One region of the Pontibacillus sp. ABV4_188 genome, then DNA from elsewhere that is predicted to be linked to it. Evidence: riboswitches for the same ligand, from Rfam matches in the RefSeq annotation. Region 1 holds a riboswitch; each other region holds the start of a gene.

Region 1 (6,187 bases):
ACCAGTTTCTTCAAGAACTCGGCTAAGGGATATGGCAGCCGCAACACTAGTTGTGCCGATTATGTTATGACCGCACGCATGACCGAGTCCAGGTAAAGCATCATACTCAGCAAGGAATCCTATTTTCGGGCCATTTCCAAGTCCTTTTTTACGGGCAATAAAAGCTGTCTCGTGCTCCGGAATGCCCTTCGTAACTTCAAATCCTTCACGCTCTAACAGTTCGCACAACGTAACACTTGCGTAATATTCCTCGTTACCAATCTCCGGATTCTCATGGATCCGGTGACTCGCGTCCAGGTATACCGCCTTTTGGTCATCCACATACTGCGTAACTTCTTGTTCTAACGTCATTTCAACTGTGCTCATGCCACTCACTCCTTTTCTTTACATTACCAACCGATTTTGTCTAAAGATACGAACGTCGGGATTAGAGAATCGTTATAAGTTTCACGGATATGCTCTGCAATTTCCTCTGTTTGGTAGATCTCTACAATCTTTTGGTACGCTTCCTTATCCGTTTCATCTGCTCTTGCTGCAATAATATTGATATAAGGTGTTGCGGTATCTCCTTCGATGAAAACCGCATCGTCTACAGGGACAAACCCTGCTTCTACTGCTACTCCGTTATTAATTACACTAGCAGCCACATCCGGTAATACGCGAGGTGTTTGAGCCGCTACAACTGGTGTGAATTCTATATTTTTTGGATTTTCTTTAATTTTATCTAAAGAACCGTTTCCGTCGAAGTCATCAGGAAGTGTGATGATGCCTGATTTCTCAAGTAATAGAAGCGCTCTTCCCATGTTGGTTGCCTCTTTCGGGATGGCGATGGTACTACCTTCTGGAATGTTCTCAAGATTATCGTATTCCTCTGAATAAACACCCATTGGTGCAATAATGGTTGTCCCAATTGGTTCAAGGTCAAGGTCATGTTCTTCAATAAATGAATCGAAATAAGACACCGTCTGGAAAGCATTTAGATCAATGTCACCATCTGCTAGAGCTAAGTTAGGTCGAACGTAGTCTGAGAACTCAACAAGTTCTATATTGATTCCTTCTTCTGATGCTTTTTCTTGAATCGGCTCCCATAACGGAACGCCAGAGCCATTTAAACCGATCTTAACGGTCGTCGTCTCCTCATCTCCTTGAGCCTCTGTGCTACCACACCCTGCTAGGGCGGCTCCTACTGTTACTAATAGTGCTATGAATAGAATCATTTTTTTCTTCATATGTAATTTCCTCCTTTATCGTCTGCGTACAGCTTTTGAAATGTAATTTCCTAACGTTTGCACCGTCTGTACAATGACGACGAGCAAAATGACAGTTACGATCATCACATTCGTTTCAAATCGTTGGTATCCATAAGAAATAGCTAAGTCACCAAGACCACCGCCTCCAACAAAGCCAGCCATTGCTGATGCACCGACTAAGCCAATGGTTGCAATCGTAATGTTTAAGACAAGAGAACTTAATGCCTCTGGTAAAAAGACACGGTAAATGATTTGCCAAGGCGTTGCCCCCATCGATTCTGCCGCTTCCACAACACCTGGGTTAACCTCTAGCAAGCTACTTTCAACTAACCGAGCAATATAAGGCGCCGAAAAGAACACAAGAGGAACAACGGCTGCTGCAGTTCCGATTGAGGTACCAACGATAAACCGTGTAACCGGTAAGATCGCTACTAATAAGATAATGAACGGAATTGATCGAAAGAAGTTCACAATACCGTTTAACACTTTAAATAAAGGACCGTTCTCAAGTAGTCCATTCTTTCTTGTTACAACAAGAGATATCCCAAGGGGTAAGCCAATCACAATTGCAAACAGTAAAGCGATAGCTACCATAACAATCGTCTCTTGTGTCGCTTCTAAAATCTTAGGCCAAAATGTGGCTAAATCAACTTGCATCTCGCGTCACCTCTTTCACTGTTACAGACTGCTGGATAGAGTGAAGAGCTTTAAAGATCTCTTTTTCTCCACCAATAAATTCGACAATTAAGCTTCCAAATGGTTCACCCTGTAGTTCAGTAATTTGCCCATATAACACGTTCACTTCAACATGATGCTGAGTGGCAGCCCGGTAAAGAATAGGCTCTGAAGCTTGTTCTCTTAGGAACGTCACCCTGTAAACGTGGCGCGTACTGTCTAAGGCTTGTAGAATCGATTCAGGAATCTTATCGTTCATAACCGAGCTTACAAAGTTCTTCGTTGTCTGATGCGTAGGGCTAGAGAAGATATCAAAAACTGTTCCTTCCTCAATCACTTTTCCATCTTCCATAACAGCTACCCTGTCGCAAATCTCTCGAATAACTTGCATCTCATGTGTGATCATTAGGATTGTAATGTGGTACTCTTCACGAATTTGTCTCAAAAGGTCCAAAATCGAATCGGTTGTCTGAGGGTCAAGAGCTGATGTAGCCTCATCGCAAAGGAGTACTTCAGGAGATCGAACGAGTGCTCTTGCAATACCCACCCGCTGCTTCTGTCCTCCTGAAAGTTCTTCTGGGTATTTTCCTGCCTGATCTGCTAACCCGACAAACTCGAGGAGCTCTTTTACTTTTCCTTCCACTTTCTTGCCTTTTTGTCCGTCTAGTAATAGGGGGAAAGCTACGTTTTGATAGACCGTCTTTGATTCTAGTAAGTTAAAATGTTGAAAGATCATCCCGATACGACGTCTTTCTTTTCTTAGCTTGGATTTTGGCAACTGAGTCAGGTCCTCTCCGTCTAGCCTCACTTCTCCTGATGTTGGGCGTTCAATTAGATTGACGCATCGGAGAAGTGTACTTTTCCCTGCCCCACTAAAGCCAATGACACCGTAGATGGCTCCTTTATCAATAGACACATTGACTCCGTCAACGGCTCGAATCGTTTGATCGTTCTTCTGGTACACTTTCTCAATATTATGTAACTCAATCATGCTGTCTGCCTCCTTTGATATTCAAAAACAGATCGGAATACTTGGTTTACAAGCTATAAGTATCCTATTTTCTTCTTTTCTGGCAAACAAAAAATCCCCTCTTCTTAAAATAATAAGAAGAGGGGATTTACGTATATGTAGATCCGTCTCTTCTCATCTTTTAAGCTTAAGCTTAAAGGAATTGGCACGGTGTTCCAATTAAATAGAATCCGTTGCCGAGGTTTCAAAGGGCCAGTCCCTCCACCTCTCTGGATAAGAAGATTGTTTTCAAATGTGTTTTTCGTTAATCCATATATTACACGGGGCGATTAGAATTGTCAAAGGATTTTTAACAATTTAATAGTTAAAAATTTTATTATTATTTTAGTAGCATACCTCACTATCCCCAAATAAACATCAGATAACCATTAAAGGCAGCTAAGATTACACTTAGTAGAAGCGTCAAAATGGGAATAATTTTGCCCTTCCCTTTCTCTTGGATGACTCCCACGATCCCTGCAATCAGTCCTATAATGGCTGTATATCGTGTTAAATGAGAGAACGTTACAATCGTTAACAGTCCCTCCATAGAAGCTACTATAGCGAGAGCAAGTAACTGTCCTACAAATATGGCTAACATACATAATGAGATCTTTCCTGATACTGCTTTTGGCACCGGTGTTCCCTCCTACTATTGGTTATGTAGGTAAATACCCTTATCTTTTGGGATCTATTCCTTAAAAAAATGAAAGGACAAATAAAAATCGAGATGATTTCTGACAATTTGCACTCTTTAGTGTATGACTTTAGTTCGTTAACACCTTAATCGATATAAAAGAGAGAGGCGCGTAACCTCTCTCCTACACATTTACTATTTTTACATAAGCGCCTTTCTTGGCTTTTTCATATGCCTCTTGACCCATCCGCTTCACGTTCTCAGATTGTTCAGAAATCCTTATAAGACTACCCCCGGCTCATGAAGCAAGGATCAATAAGCCTGACTTTGCCTTTTCTATGTAGATCGTAGTCTTGAGGATTTTCGATCACGGAAACAGTTTGATGGAGTTGATCTAACCATTTATGCACACTTTCTTTATTACAAGATTGTAGTAGATCCAATACCGCGCGATCTGTCTTTTGTAAATCATAGAATGTAATGACACCTTCGTCTAAAGCTGCACGTACTGCACGCGCAAGGCGATCGTAGCCAAAAATGTTCAAAGGATGCATAAAGAAATCAATGACCTCCTTATAGTACACCTCTACAAACCATTCCGCACTTTCGGCATTTGCTACATACATTTTCCCGTTAAAACACTTTAAGCTGGACAAAAAAGTATGGATTTCTTCCTTGTCAATATGCCCATACTGATACATATCTCTTAATGTATAGTCCACTCGATCTGCACAAAGTTCAGGAGCAGGTTGTTCTAGTAACGTCCACTGCTCGTCATTCCCAAGAAGATCGGATACCTTAAAACCATACTTCTCTACTATCTCAGGAACTTCTGATTGTTGAATAATGCGTTCATATATTTTCTCATGATAGTCCTCATCTTTATTGTCGATAACAAAGTCAATGACGTGTGAAAAAGCGGTATGAGACACGTCATGAAGCAGCGCAGCAATCTGCTCTTCAAGGCTCCCACCTAAGCGCCTGATCAGAAGCATGACACCAATGGAGTGGTCGTACCTTGTCACGTTCCAAGTATCATTGACGAGAACGCTTGCCCCTCCTTGATAAATTCCCTTTAAACGTTGGACAAGAGAACTATTGATTAACTCTTCAAGTACATCTTCAACCACAACTGTCCCATAAAGCTGATCTGTAACACGCATTCTACCCCTCGCTTTATTCCCGATTAGACTCTTCTAATAATTGATCTACTTTCTTCTCCAAACGATCTAAGCGCGCTCCAAAATTTCTCTTTATGATGCCTTTTATAAACAGAATCAAAGACACCACAAACATAACCATCAACAACACGACAACAACCAACATCATAAGCCCAGGTAATCCCACATTAGATATCACCCTATCCCTCCCCTTTCCTTATTATATAATACCATAACCCCATCCCACTTTATCACTGTAAAACCCCACCGCGTGCCAGACACCCTTTAGCGCTGCAAAGAACTGACGGGTGTCTGGCACCCTTTAGTTCTGCAGAGAGTCAACGCGTGTCTGGCACGCTTTAGTATGATGAAGTGAATTTGTAGTTTAAATGTGAGGATATTGGTGAATATAAAGGGGGATATTGTCGGTGCGGATTTTGTTTTTTACTAAATATGTAAACATAACCTTTGATATTACGTAAAAAACATGTTAAGTTTTTGTAAGGTCATAGATTTAAAATCGTGACAATTCTATGAATAAAGGGTACATTTCATAGGCATTTTGGCTAATTTATGGACTGTTCCCATTGACCTTTTCCAAAATAAATCTATAATTAAATTCTAAAGAATTTGTAAATGTAGGATCTCAAGCACATTGACTATACAGATAAAAGCACGATATCCTCACTCACAATCTATCATGGAACTAGGCGATCAAAGGAGGATCACACATGAATAAAAGAGTAGACCGGTTGCTACAAAATGGACTATTCTTCTTTCTCATAGCTACCGTACTGCTATGGACCAAATCTTATTTAGCATTTAGATTTTCGTTTTCCTTAGACTTAGAAAATACAATTCAAGAATATATCCTGGCTCTTACACCATTAGGGTCCATTTTGTTCTTCTTATCACTAAGCTTCATTTTTCCAAAGGCAAAGCGCATTAAAGCATTTCTTACCCTATATTTCATCATGTCATTTGTTCTATTCGCAAACGTTGTGTATTACCGTTTCTTTAATGACTTTATTACGATTCCGGTATTAATGCAGTATAAGAACTTCGCTCAGCTTGGCGGAAGTGCAAAGTCTCTTATGAGTTTCACAGACCTCTTGTTCTGGATTGATGTTGTTGCTCTATTCGTTTGGGCCCGAATGAAAAAAGGCCACCTTTCACTTAGCGTGAAAAAACGCACAATGGGCGCAATTGTTGCTACATCTCTTTTAGCGATCTCGTTGAACCTGAACTTAGCCAACGAAGAGCGCTCTGAACTATTAACTCGTACATTTGACCGTGCCATGTTCGTTAAACTTATGGGTGTGTACAATTTCCACCTATACGACACGGTTATGACGGCAAATACACAATCACACCGTGTATTCGCAGAGAGCGATGAGCTAACAGAAGTACGAAACTACCTTTCTAGTCAAAAAGATCCTAAAAGCGAGAACTTTGG
Region 2 (6,187 bases), 1.1 Mb from region 1:
CATAACGGGAGCATTCACCCTTTATGTCATTCTTTTAAATAATCTATGGGGAACCAGTTTGATGTAAATGTTAGAGGAGGGGGATATGTATTCGGAATAAGCAGCTTTTTGGGTATTATTTTGTCTGGACGCTTGCGATTGGGTTGATTATTTACTTAGGGAAGAGTTATGAAATGGCTTTACAGGAAGAGTTTAAGGTTACGTATGAACGCCCTGCTGCATCACTGCTATTTGCTGCACTTTTTCCTGTTGGGATCGGTGTTCTTTTACGCCTTCCTAAATTTATTTTAGAAGTTATGGCACGAACGCCTTGGACGTTTGACTGGATTAGAGGCTTGGCTGTTGGAGTGCCTGCTCTAGTGATCGTTGTTTGGTCCACTTTGCCTCTCACCCCATATGGGGAAGGAATGCGAATGCCTGACCTCATTTTAGTAGGTCATCCTACGCTTACAACCGTTGCTGGAGTGGTTTTAGGCTATTTGTTGCTGGATACTCTTAAGAAAAATTTTTAGTAGCACGATCCTTTGTGGTGACTACATTTAATCTATTAGTGCATCGTAATAAGAGAGAGTTTTAAGGAGGGAGAAATAATCAATATTGTAAGAAGGGTAAATGATCTTCTTTTAATCGCTGTAATTGGTCTTGTGGTATTTTATTTATTTTTGGAGATTAAGATAGAGCTCTATATAATTCTAGCCCTTGCATCAGTAGCATTTACACTTACAGCAATTGAAATCATTAAAGGACGCCAAGATAGGAGCGGCTACAAATACATTATTGGAGCCATTGTTATGCTTTTGGCAGCAACTAGGCTATTTCTTGAAGGATAACCAAAAAAACATTTCTACTAACGTGGGCGATTGCTAACAATAGCAATCGTTTTTTCTTGTAAGCAAGGTACTACTTAATGTATGGAAGGGCAATAGGATAGAGAACGGGAATTCCTTCAATGGCTAGATAACATGAGGAAGAGGGTTTTGTATGGGTGAAGGCGAAATTAATTAAGGAGGAAGTCTATTAATAGGAGGAATGGTATGGAGCTTGGGGCATTTTCTATTAGTTTAACTGTAAAGGATATTAAAAAATCTATTGCTTTTTATGAAACGTTAGGATTTGATTCCCTTGGAGGGGTGCCAGATCAGAATTGGGTTATTATGAAGAATGGTGACTGTGTGATTGGGCTTTTCCAAGGCATGTTCGAGAAAAACATCTTAACTTTTAATCCTGGGTGGGATCAAGATGCTAAAGAACTTGATTCGTTTACAGATGTTAGAGAACTTCAAAAACAGTTGAAAGAAAATGGAGTTAAAATTCTTTCACAAGCAGATGAAACGAGTGAAGGGCCAGGGAGTTTCACAATTGAAGATCCTGATGGGAACCCTATCCTCATTGATCAACATAGATAATTGAATTGAGCAGCGTTTATCCCAATGCGCTTATAAAAAGGAGGAACAAACTCTAAAGTGGTTTGTTCCTCCTTTCTTACAATCTTAAGCTTTCACGCGGTACGCTTGATTATGCTTTTTCAACGAGTCGTCTGAACCAAATAGGAAGTGTTTCTCCATATCCGGGGAGTATTTAGAGTTAATTGCTTCACGGCCTACTGTTTCTGCTACTTCACGAAGCATGCTTGGAGAAGCGCCGCAACATAAACCAAAGTAATTGACCCCTGTAGCTAGTGCATCTTTAGCCCAACTAGCAATCTCGTAACGGTTGCAGTAAAGTGGGTCAAGAGAAGTTGGGAATGTCGTTTCTGTTGGTAAGTGACATGCACAACCGCCATCTGGTAGATTAAAGAACGTAGGATGTTCTTCTGATGTGCGGTATGGAACGGGGAGTGCAGCTACATAGCCATCACAAGCCTGGCGAATTTTCTCTACATAAGGTTGCATTGTAGCAGGTCCACGGAAGCAGTTCATTCCAACAACTAAAGCTCCTTGTTCTTGAAGCAAACGACAAGCTTCTTCAACTTCATAACCGTCACGCATTTTATTCTCACCCATAACGCCAAGTGTAATGACAGCAGGAAGGTCTTGCTTGAGCACTTCTTCTAGTGCAATTTGTGCTTCTTCATAATAATAAAATGTTTCCCCATTTACGAAATCGACCCCTTCCTCTTTACACCAAGAAATCATCTCGGCAAACATTGAGCGAACGGCCTCTTTTGAAGATTCATCTTCAGGGTCAAAGAGGTTCGTATTCGAAATGTTTCCAGCCACAAGCGCTTCTTCAACTGGATTTTCTTTAGCTACTTCTTTAGCAAGACGGATTGCTTGTCGGTTAAGTGGTTCTAATAGCTCTTCTTTCCCAATAATACGCATCTTCTCACGGTGAGCATTATAGGTGAAGGCTAAAACAACGTCAGAACCTGCATTCATATAATCACGATAGGTTTGCTTTAGTGCTTGTGGATTATCAAGAGCGACTTCAGGAACGAAGGATCCAGCTTGGAGGTAGCCTCGACGCTCCAATTCGAATAGGTAGCCTTCTCCGCAAATAACCGGTCCATCTTGTAAACGTTGTTCAAGTGTTCGTTTCATGTTCATCAATCCTTTCGAGAGAGTAAGTAATGAGGAAGAGGGTATAAGAAAACCCTCTTCCTAAAATAAGAAGAGGGTGTATGTAACAAGGCCTCCTCTTATCTGCCAGATCAATAATTGATCTGTAGGAATTAGCACCTTTTTCAAGGACGATCCTTGAAAGGTTGCCGGGCGTCACAGGGCCTAGTCCCTCCGCCACTCTGGATAAGAGTTTGATATTTAATTAATAAAGCTTGATATGGATTATAACGGCTAATATTTATGGCGTCAATCCTTTTTCAGAAAAATGTTAAGATTCTATTTTTAGTGTAAGATAAAGTAGGAGGGATGGATTATGAAGAGAAGTCTACAGGTAAGGAATGTAAGCGCTAACGAGATTGATGAAAAATTTTTAATAGATTTCGACCGATATCAGGAAACAAAAAGCGTCTGGTATACGACAAACCAAACTAATGTAAAGACAAAAGATGATTCTTTTATCGATCAGTGGAGCCTAGAGCAAAAGAATGGCATCTCCTTGTACTTAAAAAGATGCATCGAAGAAGGCGGAGGTGTAGCAGCTGCCTTTGAAGGAAGTCAGGTAGCAGGATTTGCAAATGTAGAGAATCGTTTCTTTGGATCAGCAAATCAATATGTACCACTGCCCTTTATTCATGTTTCAAATTTTTATCGGGGGGAAGGCATAGGGAAACAATTATTTTATCAGTGTTGCGAGATCGCTAAAGACTTGGGTGCTGAGAAAATTTATATTGGCGCTCATCCTGCAGTTGAAACGCAATGCTTTTACCAATCTGTGGGCTGTATATTAGCACAAGAAGTCAACGATGAAATCTATCAGAAAGAACCGTTAGATCTTCAATTAGAAAAGCTCTTATAAAAGCGCCTGCTCATGTTGCAGACGCTTTTCTCTATAGTGCAAGTTCGTATCGTTTTTTATAGTGAGGATGAATTAAATAATAATAAGGATAAGCTTTACTGTACGTTAGCTGAATAATTGGACCTGCAAATAATACACCAGCAGCAGTACCTAGTCCAACAGGTCCCCCAATAAAGAAGGCTGAAGTCGAAGTAGTAAGTGCTACAAGAGTTTGACTAAGGCGTAAGCTTAGTTTAAATCTGCTTGCGATGGCTAGGAAGAGCTGGTCCACCGGAGCCCTTGGCAACGCAGGCAGGATATACATTCCGACTCCGACAGCGCTAAGTGTGATTCCGAGCATAAGTGCTCCAACTTGTATTAAGAATGGTGAATGAAGCAATGTGAAATCGTGAAAAACGATTTCGAGCCAAAAATCGAGAATTAAGCTTTCTAATACAAGCGGTATAATAGCACGGGGCTCAGGCGTTTGTTTCATAAGCCATCCGTTGGCAAAGATAAATAAGAACTGAAAGAGGGCATACCATATACCAACAGTGAATCCGAGTTGATCTGATAAGCCTACAAATAAAGCTGTCCAAAATCCAGCGCCTAAAGTGGCTTTAATAAGTAGGGCCACACCAAAAAAGTTAACCAACATCCCTAACAGATAAATACTCACGCGATATCCCATACTTGACCCTCGTCTTTCCTTTAGTATCAGGGCTCTTTTAACCTTGCGCTATTCTAGTATGCAGAAGAAGGTCGAGTCAATCAAAAAAGAAATGAAGATTTATAGATTTTGATAGAATTTTCTGATAAAATAACAAAAAGAACGAATTTGGGGGAGTTATCATGTTTCCGTATGGTTCAAGTGTAGCGTGGAAACGTAAAGGAAATAACGTGTTGTTCTACTATGCTGCTCTAGGTGTGGTAAGTTTGTTCCTGTTGCTTCTGTTCCAATCGGGCCTTACTTCAAGCGATAAACTTTTATTAGGGGGCACTTTAACTATTGGTGTCGTAAAAGCCCTTTACTATTATTCATTAAGGAAGAAGTCATACATCGAATTTCATGAAGATCGACTTGAAGTTGCGCAAATTCCTTTAATAAAAAGCAAACAAATAAATTACAATCAGATCCATAATGTGGTTATGATAAACAATGACATGCTGACGTTGAATATGGTGGATGGGTCAGAGGAGACGATCTATCGTGATAAATTAACAGATGTTTCTTTTAATCAAATAAAAGGAATTCTTGTAGACCAACTAGGGCCTAAATCTACTCATTTTTAGATTTATAGGAGTTCGTAACTTAATTGTTGCGCTCCTTTTTTATTTGTTTTCAACTTCTTTGTACCTCCCTTTATAAACGATTCTTACAGACCATCTCCTTTTCGCAAGGATGATGGTTTTTTAGGTGGTTCCTTTTCCTTATTTTGAAAATGGGTAGTTTAGCTAAAAGGAAAATGAGGGAAAGTTCAGAAATTGTATTCAATAGAAAGGAGTTGGTGGTTTGGAAAATGGGAAGAAAGATATGCCGATTTTCGTAGCGGTTTTGCCGTTGCTGATCATGATCGTAGGTATGGGGTGTACGATCATTAAGTATGAGGGGGCGCCTCATGTACCCTTATTGTTAGGAGCTTTTTCAGCTTCCATTATCGCATTACTTTATGGTTATTCGTGGGAAGCAATTGAAGATAGTTATTATAAAGGTATACATAAATCATTACCAGCCATCGTCATTTTGATATTAGTAGGCCTAATTATTGGTTCATGGATCGGTGGTGGAATAGTAGGAAGTTTGATATATTATGGCCTTAAACTAATATCACCTGGATTTTTCCTCGTCTCCATTATGCTTCTCTGTACAATCGTTGCCTTATCAATCGGAAGCTCCTGGTCAACGATGGCGACAGTGGGCGTTGCAGGTATGGGTATTGGAATTAGTATGGGAATCCCTGAGCCGATGACCGCTGGGGCTATTATTTCAGGGGCATACATGGGAGATAAGATGTCTCCATTATCAGATACGACTAACCTAGCTTCTGGTATCGCAGACGTGAACTTGTTCGAACACATTAAACATATGCTTTATACTACGATTCCAGCTTATCTAATTGCGTTTTGCATCTTTTTCTTTTTAGGAAGACAGTTCTCTGTTAGTGGCTTTGAGGAGGGACGGATACAGGAGATTATGACGAGCATAGAGAGTCATTTTTTTATATCTCCGTGGTTACTTCTTGTCCCTCTTGTCGTCATCATACTTGTTTTATTTAAAGTTCCTGCCTTGCCGGCTTTAAGTGTAGGGGTTATTCTAGGTTTTCTTTGTCAGATCGTGATTCAGGGAGACCAAGTGGGAACGGCTGTGACCACACTTTACGATGGTTTCTCATTAAAAACAGATAATGAAATGATTCGTGAACTGCTTAATAAAGGTGGATTAAGCAGCATGATGTATACGATCTCGCTTACTCTAGTAGCTATGATTTTTGGAGGGGTATTAGAAGGTATGGGAATGCTTGAGAGGATGATGGATGGCATTGTCAATTTAATACGCTCCGGCAGAGGGCTTATTCCGACGACAATTTTCACCTCATTCCTTACGAATGTATCGATGGCAGAGCAATACATCTCTATTATCATACCAGCTCGTATGTACGCAGAAGTGTATCCTAAGCATAACCTTCACCGTAAGAATTTATCTCGAGCCGTTGAGGATGGGGGGACAGTGACAAGTGTGCTTGTCCCTTGGAATACAGGAGGGGTTTTTGTAGCGGGGACGCTAGGTGTT
Region 3 (6,187 bases), 240 kb from region 1:
TCTTGATCCAATAGGAAGGAAGGATGTCCGTGATTTAATGCTTCATTTAAGAGATCAAGGGAAAACCATTTTCTTGAATAGTCATTTACTCAATGAGGTAGAGTCAGTTTGTGATCATGTATCTATTGTACATAAGAGTGAACTAATCGTTCAGGGGAAATGGCGTGAACTCATGATGGTGGAAGCACAGGTTGAAATTATGTCATCGGTTGAAGCTGAGTCAAGAAATCTTGATTTTCCTGACTTTGTTCGTAATGTAGAAAGAAAGGAAGCTGTAAATGGCCGATCTAAAGCATTATATCAATTGAAGAGGGAAGAGGATATTCCGAAACTTGTCGATTTCTTGGCGAATCATAAGCTTCCAATCTATGAAGTAACACCCGTTATCCCTCATTTAGAAGATGTGTTTATGCATTGGGTGAATGAAAAGGAGCGTCGTTATGTGGACCATCGCTAAGTTAACGTTTAAAGAAATTGTATCCAAACGCATTTTCCTTATTACAATGATGATGACAGCCGTGTTTCTTATTTTATATGGAATAGCTATACATTTTGCAGTTAAGGATTGGAAAAGTTTTGGAGCCTCTACCGTAGACCAAATGATGCAGCAACAGCTATTTTCCTCTCAATTATTAAGCATAGGGCTTTATTTCTCATCGTTCATTGTTGCTTTGCTCTCCATTTTATCAAGTGTAAGTGCAATCGCTAGTGAAATAGATAGTCACCAAATCGATACGTGGCTAATGCGACCTATAACGCGTACACAGTTTTTGTTTGGTAAAGTAATTGGTCTTGGAGGGTTGTTAATTGCTTACGCGGTTTTTTTATTTGCGGGCATCATTATTCTGCATCAAGGCATAGGCGGCGAAGTTGTATCCCTGGATTTTACCATTAGCCAAATTGTAAGTGCTGTAGCAACGTATATGTTACAACCCCTTGTTTTAGTAACGTTAGGTGTCATGTTAAGTAGCCGAATGACAACGCTAAATGCGGGGATTGTGTTAATTATCCTGTACGGTTCTGCTTTTATAGGAGGGTTTGTAGAGCAAATTGGAACTATAATGGAGAAGGGAGCGCTTGTGAATATAGGCATTATTTCAAGCCTCATTTTTCCTGTAGACGCTATGTACCGTAAAATGACTGTATTCCTATTTGATACAGCGGACAACCCTGTCAGTCTTGCTCAGCAGGGGATGTTTGCAAGTGCATCTACTCCTAATAATGTGATGATTCTTTATACCATTATGTATGGATGTATTGCGCTCGCAGTAGCGATTATATTATTCCGAAAGCGTGATGTGTAGGAGGGAGTCACATGGGAAAGTGGATGTCTATTCCATTATTTACGATTTTCTTTTTATTTCTATTATTTGTCTTTACAAAAAAGGAGACAATGGCGGGACAATTGTACGTTTTTGATTCATTTTTATAGTTCACAAGTATTAAAAAATGACGGGATACATACATCCCGTCATTTTTAGTAATTTTATGCTGTTTTCTTAAAACGTGGAAATCCAATTGCAATTGCAATGATACCGGATATAGCTATTAATATAGGATAGAAAGAGTACGGCAGTAATTCTATTGGTGATAGGCTTCCAATTTGGGCTGCAGTTAATAACTGTGCTCCATATGGAATTAAACCTTGAACCGTACAAGAGAAGATATCGAGTAAACTTGCTGACTTTCTGGAATCAATCTCATATTCATCAGCAATGTTCTTTGCTAATTGTCCTGTCGTAATAATCGCAATTGTATTATTTGCTGTAGCTAGGTTTGTAGTTGCTACAAGGCCAGCGATACTGCCTTCAGCACCTTTTTTAGAACGAATTCCTTTTGTAAGTGTATAAAGAAGGAATTGAATCCCACCATTGTGTTGAATCATGGCTACAATCCCGCCAATAATAATAGTAAGGAAAATTAATTCCGACATCGAGTTAATCCCTGATGTAATGTTTGTCATAAAAGCATCAAGAGAGTATTCCCCACTGACTCCTCCAATGATTCCAGAGAGCAGAATTCCGCCAATGAGCACGGCCATAACATTCAAACCTGCTAACGCCCCCACTAAAACGCCAATATAAGGAATAACCTTTAACCAATTGAAACTGTCTGCCTCAACAGAAGAGGTTCCACCTGAAGTGATCACAATTAAGACTATAATAGTTGCAATGGCTGCAGGAAGAACGATAAAGAAGTTCGCTTTAAACTTGTCTTTCATTTCCGTTTTCTGTGTTCGAACCGCTGCAATTGTCGTATCAGAAATAATCGATAGGTTGTCGCCAAACATAGCGCCACCAACTACTGCTGCAAGTGATAATGCCGCAGTGAAATCCGTTTCAGCACTAATTCCGACAGCAATGGGTGCTAGAGCACTAATAGTACCAACTGATGTCCCCATAGAAAGTGATATAAAGCCAGCAATAATGAAAATTCCAACTATAATTAAGTTTTCAGGAAGATAGGTTAATGCCAAGTTTACTGTAGACTCTACTGCTCCAATACTGCTTGCCACCGATGAGAAAGCACCAGCCAATATGAAAATAAAAACCATAATCATAATGTCAGGGTGGCCTGCACCTTTTGCGAATTGCTCGACTTTCTCAAAGGTTGGCTTTGTTCGATTTTGCAGGATTGCTACAATGGCTGCAATTAGGGCTGGAATTAAGATTGAAATATAATAGAAATCACCTGTTACTATTCCGGATCCTACAAAGATAACTAAGAAAATGAATAAGGGTAACAGGGCAAGTGGATTCCCTTTGTTTATATTCATGTTGTTGCACCTCTTTCTTGCTTGTTTATAATATTGTGTGAAAAATGACATGTGATAATCAAAAAAAGCCCCCTTCTTGATCAGAAGAGGGCTTTTTATTTAGAGCTCCTCTTCTCATCTATCAAGTGTAACCTTGCTGGATTTGGCACAGCACTCATTAATAATGAGCCCGCTGCCGAGACATCGTAGGGCCAGTCCCTCCGCCTCTCGTGATAAGAAGGAGTATTCATTTTTGTTTTACATGCAATGTCTAAGTTTACTTATTACATGTTTTATTGTCAATGAAAGAAGAAGAAATGATGCATTAATAGAATTTACAAAAAAGTAAGATAAAAGGCATGCCTTTGTGGGTTGGAAGATCCTAGATTAAACTAATTGGGGACAACTCCCTAAATAATACTGCGCTTAGAACGTGTACTAAAGTTTCATTTTTCTTTATTACCTACATTTTCCTATTACAATGAAAATGGAGTTTTGAGTGGATTTTGTAGAATGTTTATAAAGAAATATGTCTTTTTTGAAAACAAATTGTAATATAAACGTAACTTTATGACAAAGAAACTTTTGGTAGAATAGTCGTAGAAGAAAAAACAGACGATACTAGAAGAAAATGGAGTGGGGAATATGTTGAAGAAAATTGTAGCATGCGGAATGGCGGTAATGTTTACGTTTAGTGGCGCATCTGTAGCTGGGGCGGCTAGTCAAGATGATTTATTAAATGTAGCTAAGAATCACATAGGTGTGCCTTATGTATTTGGTGGCCAGAGCCCTAGTGGATTCGATTGCTCAGGATATACACAATATGTTTTTAACAAAGTGGGTATTTCAATCCCTCGTACAACTGGAAGTCAAGCAACAGTAGGACAAGCAGTTAGTAAAAGCAATATGAAGCCAGGAGACCTAGTATTCTTTGAGAACACATATAAAGCAGGCATCTCGCATGTCGGGATTTATGTGGGTGGTAATAAGTTTATTAGTGCTACATCTAGCAGGGGAATTGACATTGTTTCACTTAGCAACCCATACTGGGGACCTAAGTTTGCTACAGCGCGCCGTGTAGCAGGGTTAAATGCAAACAGTTTGTTTGCTGATGTAAATGAAAACCATGTGGCTTATGAAGCAATTAAGGCTTTAGTGAGCAGTGAAATTATTAAAGGGTACCATGATGGTACATTCAAACCTAATAAGGATGTTACTAGAGGGCAAGCAGCTGCTTTGTTTAATAGAATCATTGATCATGAAGCATCTGATAATACGACATTCCCTGACGTAGACCCTAATCATCAATTTGCTAATGATATAGCAGCGATGGAAGAGCTAGACATCATTAACGGCTTCTTAAATGGAGAATTTAAACCAAACGAAACAATCACATTCAGTGAAATGACTACAATGGTACTGAACTCGTTTGAAGCATCAGGTATTGCTAAGGACCAAAGTATAAAGAGCTATTCCGCAGAAAATGTCTCCCGCGCCGATTTTTCTTCAACCTTATATGAGACGCTTTACCAACACCAATAGAAAGTCTATTTTACTGTACGGTTATAACTCCCCTTTGGTTTCAAAAACCAAAGGGGAGTTTTTATATTCTATTGTTCTTATACCCAGCTTGCTAGTTCTATAAACTAGTATAGATGAATCGATACGCAATTTAACTTTTGGCTTTGTTCATGTTTATTGTTGATTTTATACTCCTTCCACATAAGCCCCCTTATACGGAAGGATTGAAACTGAGACATTTTAGTATGGAAAGGGCCGTTACGATTATGAGTGCTTGGACTTGCTCGGGGACAACTCGTTTTCTGCGGGGAGCTGGGAAGCCTCCTCGTTCGCTGTCGCTCTCTGCGGGGTCTTCCCTAGGCTCCTTCCCCCGCGGGAGTCTCGCAGTCCCCGAGCAAGCCCCGACTTTTAAAGAGGTGAACGGCCCCCGTAGGTAGCATCAGGGGGGCTGAAGTCACCCCATATAGCATGTTTTGTTAACCCTTATATGGTAAAGGTGGGACTGGAAACTGCGAGACTCCCGTGGGCAGAAGAGCTTAGGTGAGCCACAGGAAAGCGATTGGTTTCCAGGCCCACCTTATGCACAATTGAAGTTAACGAAAACATTCTCTCAGCTTTGAGTGTTCATGATTACTGCTCTATTGTTAAACATACTTGTGATAAAAAGGTTACGATCAATTTATAGTTCGAATGAACCTAGCGGAGTAAGGTTTCGGGCCATAAGAACTAGTACTCTAGTACCTAAAATTATCAGAATATTGATATATTTCTAATTATTGATTATGATGAATATAACTTACATCCTATATTCGTAATATGTTTGGGAAAAATTGCAGATATAATCCAGTCTTTATGGCTATATTTATAGATTTGCTTTCCCAAATGAGTAAACGGTTGTGAGAGGGGTAGTTGGAACATTTGAAGCATATACTCTAGCAAAGGATGTTGCTTCACTAGAGAGTGAGTTGATATTAAATCTTAAAAGGGTCTGAAGTAGGAAAAACAATTAAATTACATCGGTTAAACCAAAATCGTACTCTTGAAGAAACGGCTCAGGGAATTTGTTCAATTTCTTATTTAAGTAAGATCGAAAATGGGCTTACTAAATCAAGTGAGGAAATTGTTCAGCTGCTCTTACATCGCCTGGATATTCCAGTTGAAGTGCTTGAAGAAGGTGTAGATGAAGAGTTACTCGAACAAGAACTACACGAGTGGTACACCGTAATTATGCATAGAGAAACGGACCAAGCAACAGAATTATATGTAAAGTTAAAGCAAAAAATGAGCACACTCTCAACTCCGAGTATACTAGCTTTGTTTAAGTTGTATGAGGTTCGCTATCATTTGTTGATGCGTCACTTTTCAGAAGTACCCGTTTTATTAGATAAGTTAGAAAGGATGCAGGACCTATTTGAAGAGAAGCATCAGTACTATTATATGAAATTCTCTGGACTGTATCATAATATGCAAGAAAGATTCAGAGAAGCTCAGCAGTATTATAAGAAATCATTAGCACTTGCTCATCAAATTACACTTAGTGATCATGAGCGGGCTGATTTGTATTTTATATCAGCTATTAATGAATCTTCCCTTCAAAATGTGACGTTATCGCTTCATTACGCTAGGTTAGCCTTAAACCTGTATACAGTCCAATTCGACTTTAAACGAAGTGGTGATTGCCAGGTTTTACTTGGAATATGCTATAAGCGAATTCACCAATTTGAACAAGCAGAACAGTGCTTTCAACTAGCTGTAAAGGCAGCAGGAAACTTGCAAAGCTCTTATTTAAAAGGGATTGCTTACCATAATTTAGGTTCGCTTCATGCAGCTCTCAACCATCATGAAAAAGCAATTGATTACTTTGAGAAAAGTCTAGTGTATAAAGATAACTATAATGTAAAAGGAAAGTTG

Evidence for each region. A riboswitch is a leader RNA that binds a small molecule or an ion and turns the genes downstream of it on or off. The one in region 1 is predicted to bind S-adenosylmethionine.
Region 2: linked by a shared signal. The riboswitch ahead of ACYX4O_RS12275 (homocysteine S-methyltransferase family protein) and the one ahead of ACYX4O_RS06510 (methionine ABC transporter ATP-binding protein) in region 1 are both predicted to bind S-adenosylmethionine.
Region 3: linked by a shared signal. The riboswitch ahead of ACYX4O_RS07720 (Na+/H+ antiporter NhaC family protein) and the one ahead of ACYX4O_RS06510 (methionine ABC transporter ATP-binding protein) in region 1 are both predicted to bind S-adenosylmethionine.

Annotation. Positions count from the first base shown of each region.
Region 1 is NZ_CM149975.1:1,285,790-1,291,976, reverse strand. Features, by position in the region: gene ACYX4O_RS06525 (M20 family metallopeptidase) at 1-366, opposite strand, end outside; gene ACYX4O_RS06520 (MetQ/NlpA family ABC transporter substrate-binding protein) at 390-1,229, opposite strand; gene ACYX4O_RS06515 (methionine ABC transporter permease) at 1,245-1,907, opposite strand; gene ACYX4O_RS06510 (methionine ABC transporter ATP-binding protein) at 1,897-2,916, opposite strand; SAM riboswitch class I at 3,067-3,175, opposite strand; gene ACYX4O_RS06505 (hypothetical protein) at 3,296-3,571, opposite strand; partial or broken gene ACYX4O_RS06500 (HD domain-containing protein) at 3,756-4,734, opposite strand; gene ACYX4O_RS06495 (hypothetical protein) at 4,748-4,930, opposite strand; gene ACYX4O_RS06490 (LTA synthase family protein) at 5,463-6,187, shown strand, end outside.
Region 2 is NZ_CM149975.1:2,388,551-2,394,737, reverse strand. Features, by position in the region: gene ACYX4O_RS12295 (hypothetical protein) at 1-67, shown strand, start outside; gene ACYX4O_RS12290 (hypothetical protein) at 174-512, shown strand; gene ACYX4O_RS12285 (hypothetical protein) at 645-830, shown strand; gene ACYX4O_RS12280 (VOC family protein) at 1,035-1,406, shown strand; gene ACYX4O_RS12275 (homocysteine S-methyltransferase family protein) at 1,491-2,540, opposite strand; SAM riboswitch class I at 2,636-2,751, opposite strand; gene ACYX4O_RS12270 (GNAT family N-acetyltransferase) at 2,875-3,417, shown strand; gene ACYX4O_RS12265 (YczE/YyaS/YitT family protein) at 3,449-4,087, opposite strand; gene ACYX4O_RS12260 (hypothetical protein) at 4,249-4,689, shown strand; gene nhaC (Na+/H+ antiporter NhaC) at 4,931-6,187, shown strand, end outside.
Region 3 is NZ_CM149975.1:1,521,743-1,527,929, forward strand. Features, by position in the region: gene ACYX4O_RS07710 (ABC transporter ATP-binding protein) at 1-457, shown strand, start outside; gene ACYX4O_RS07715 (ABC transporter permease) at 441-1,304, shown strand; gene ACYX4O_RS07720 (Na+/H+ antiporter NhaC family protein) at 1,487-2,827, opposite strand; SAM riboswitch class I at 2,888-2,995, opposite strand; gene ACYX4O_RS07725 (C40 family peptidase) at 3,401-4,297, shown strand; partial or broken gene ACYX4O_RS07730 (helix-turn-helix domain-containing protein) at 5,282-5,428, shown strand; gene ACYX4O_RS07735 (tetratricopeptide repeat protein) at 5,438-6,187, shown strand, end outside.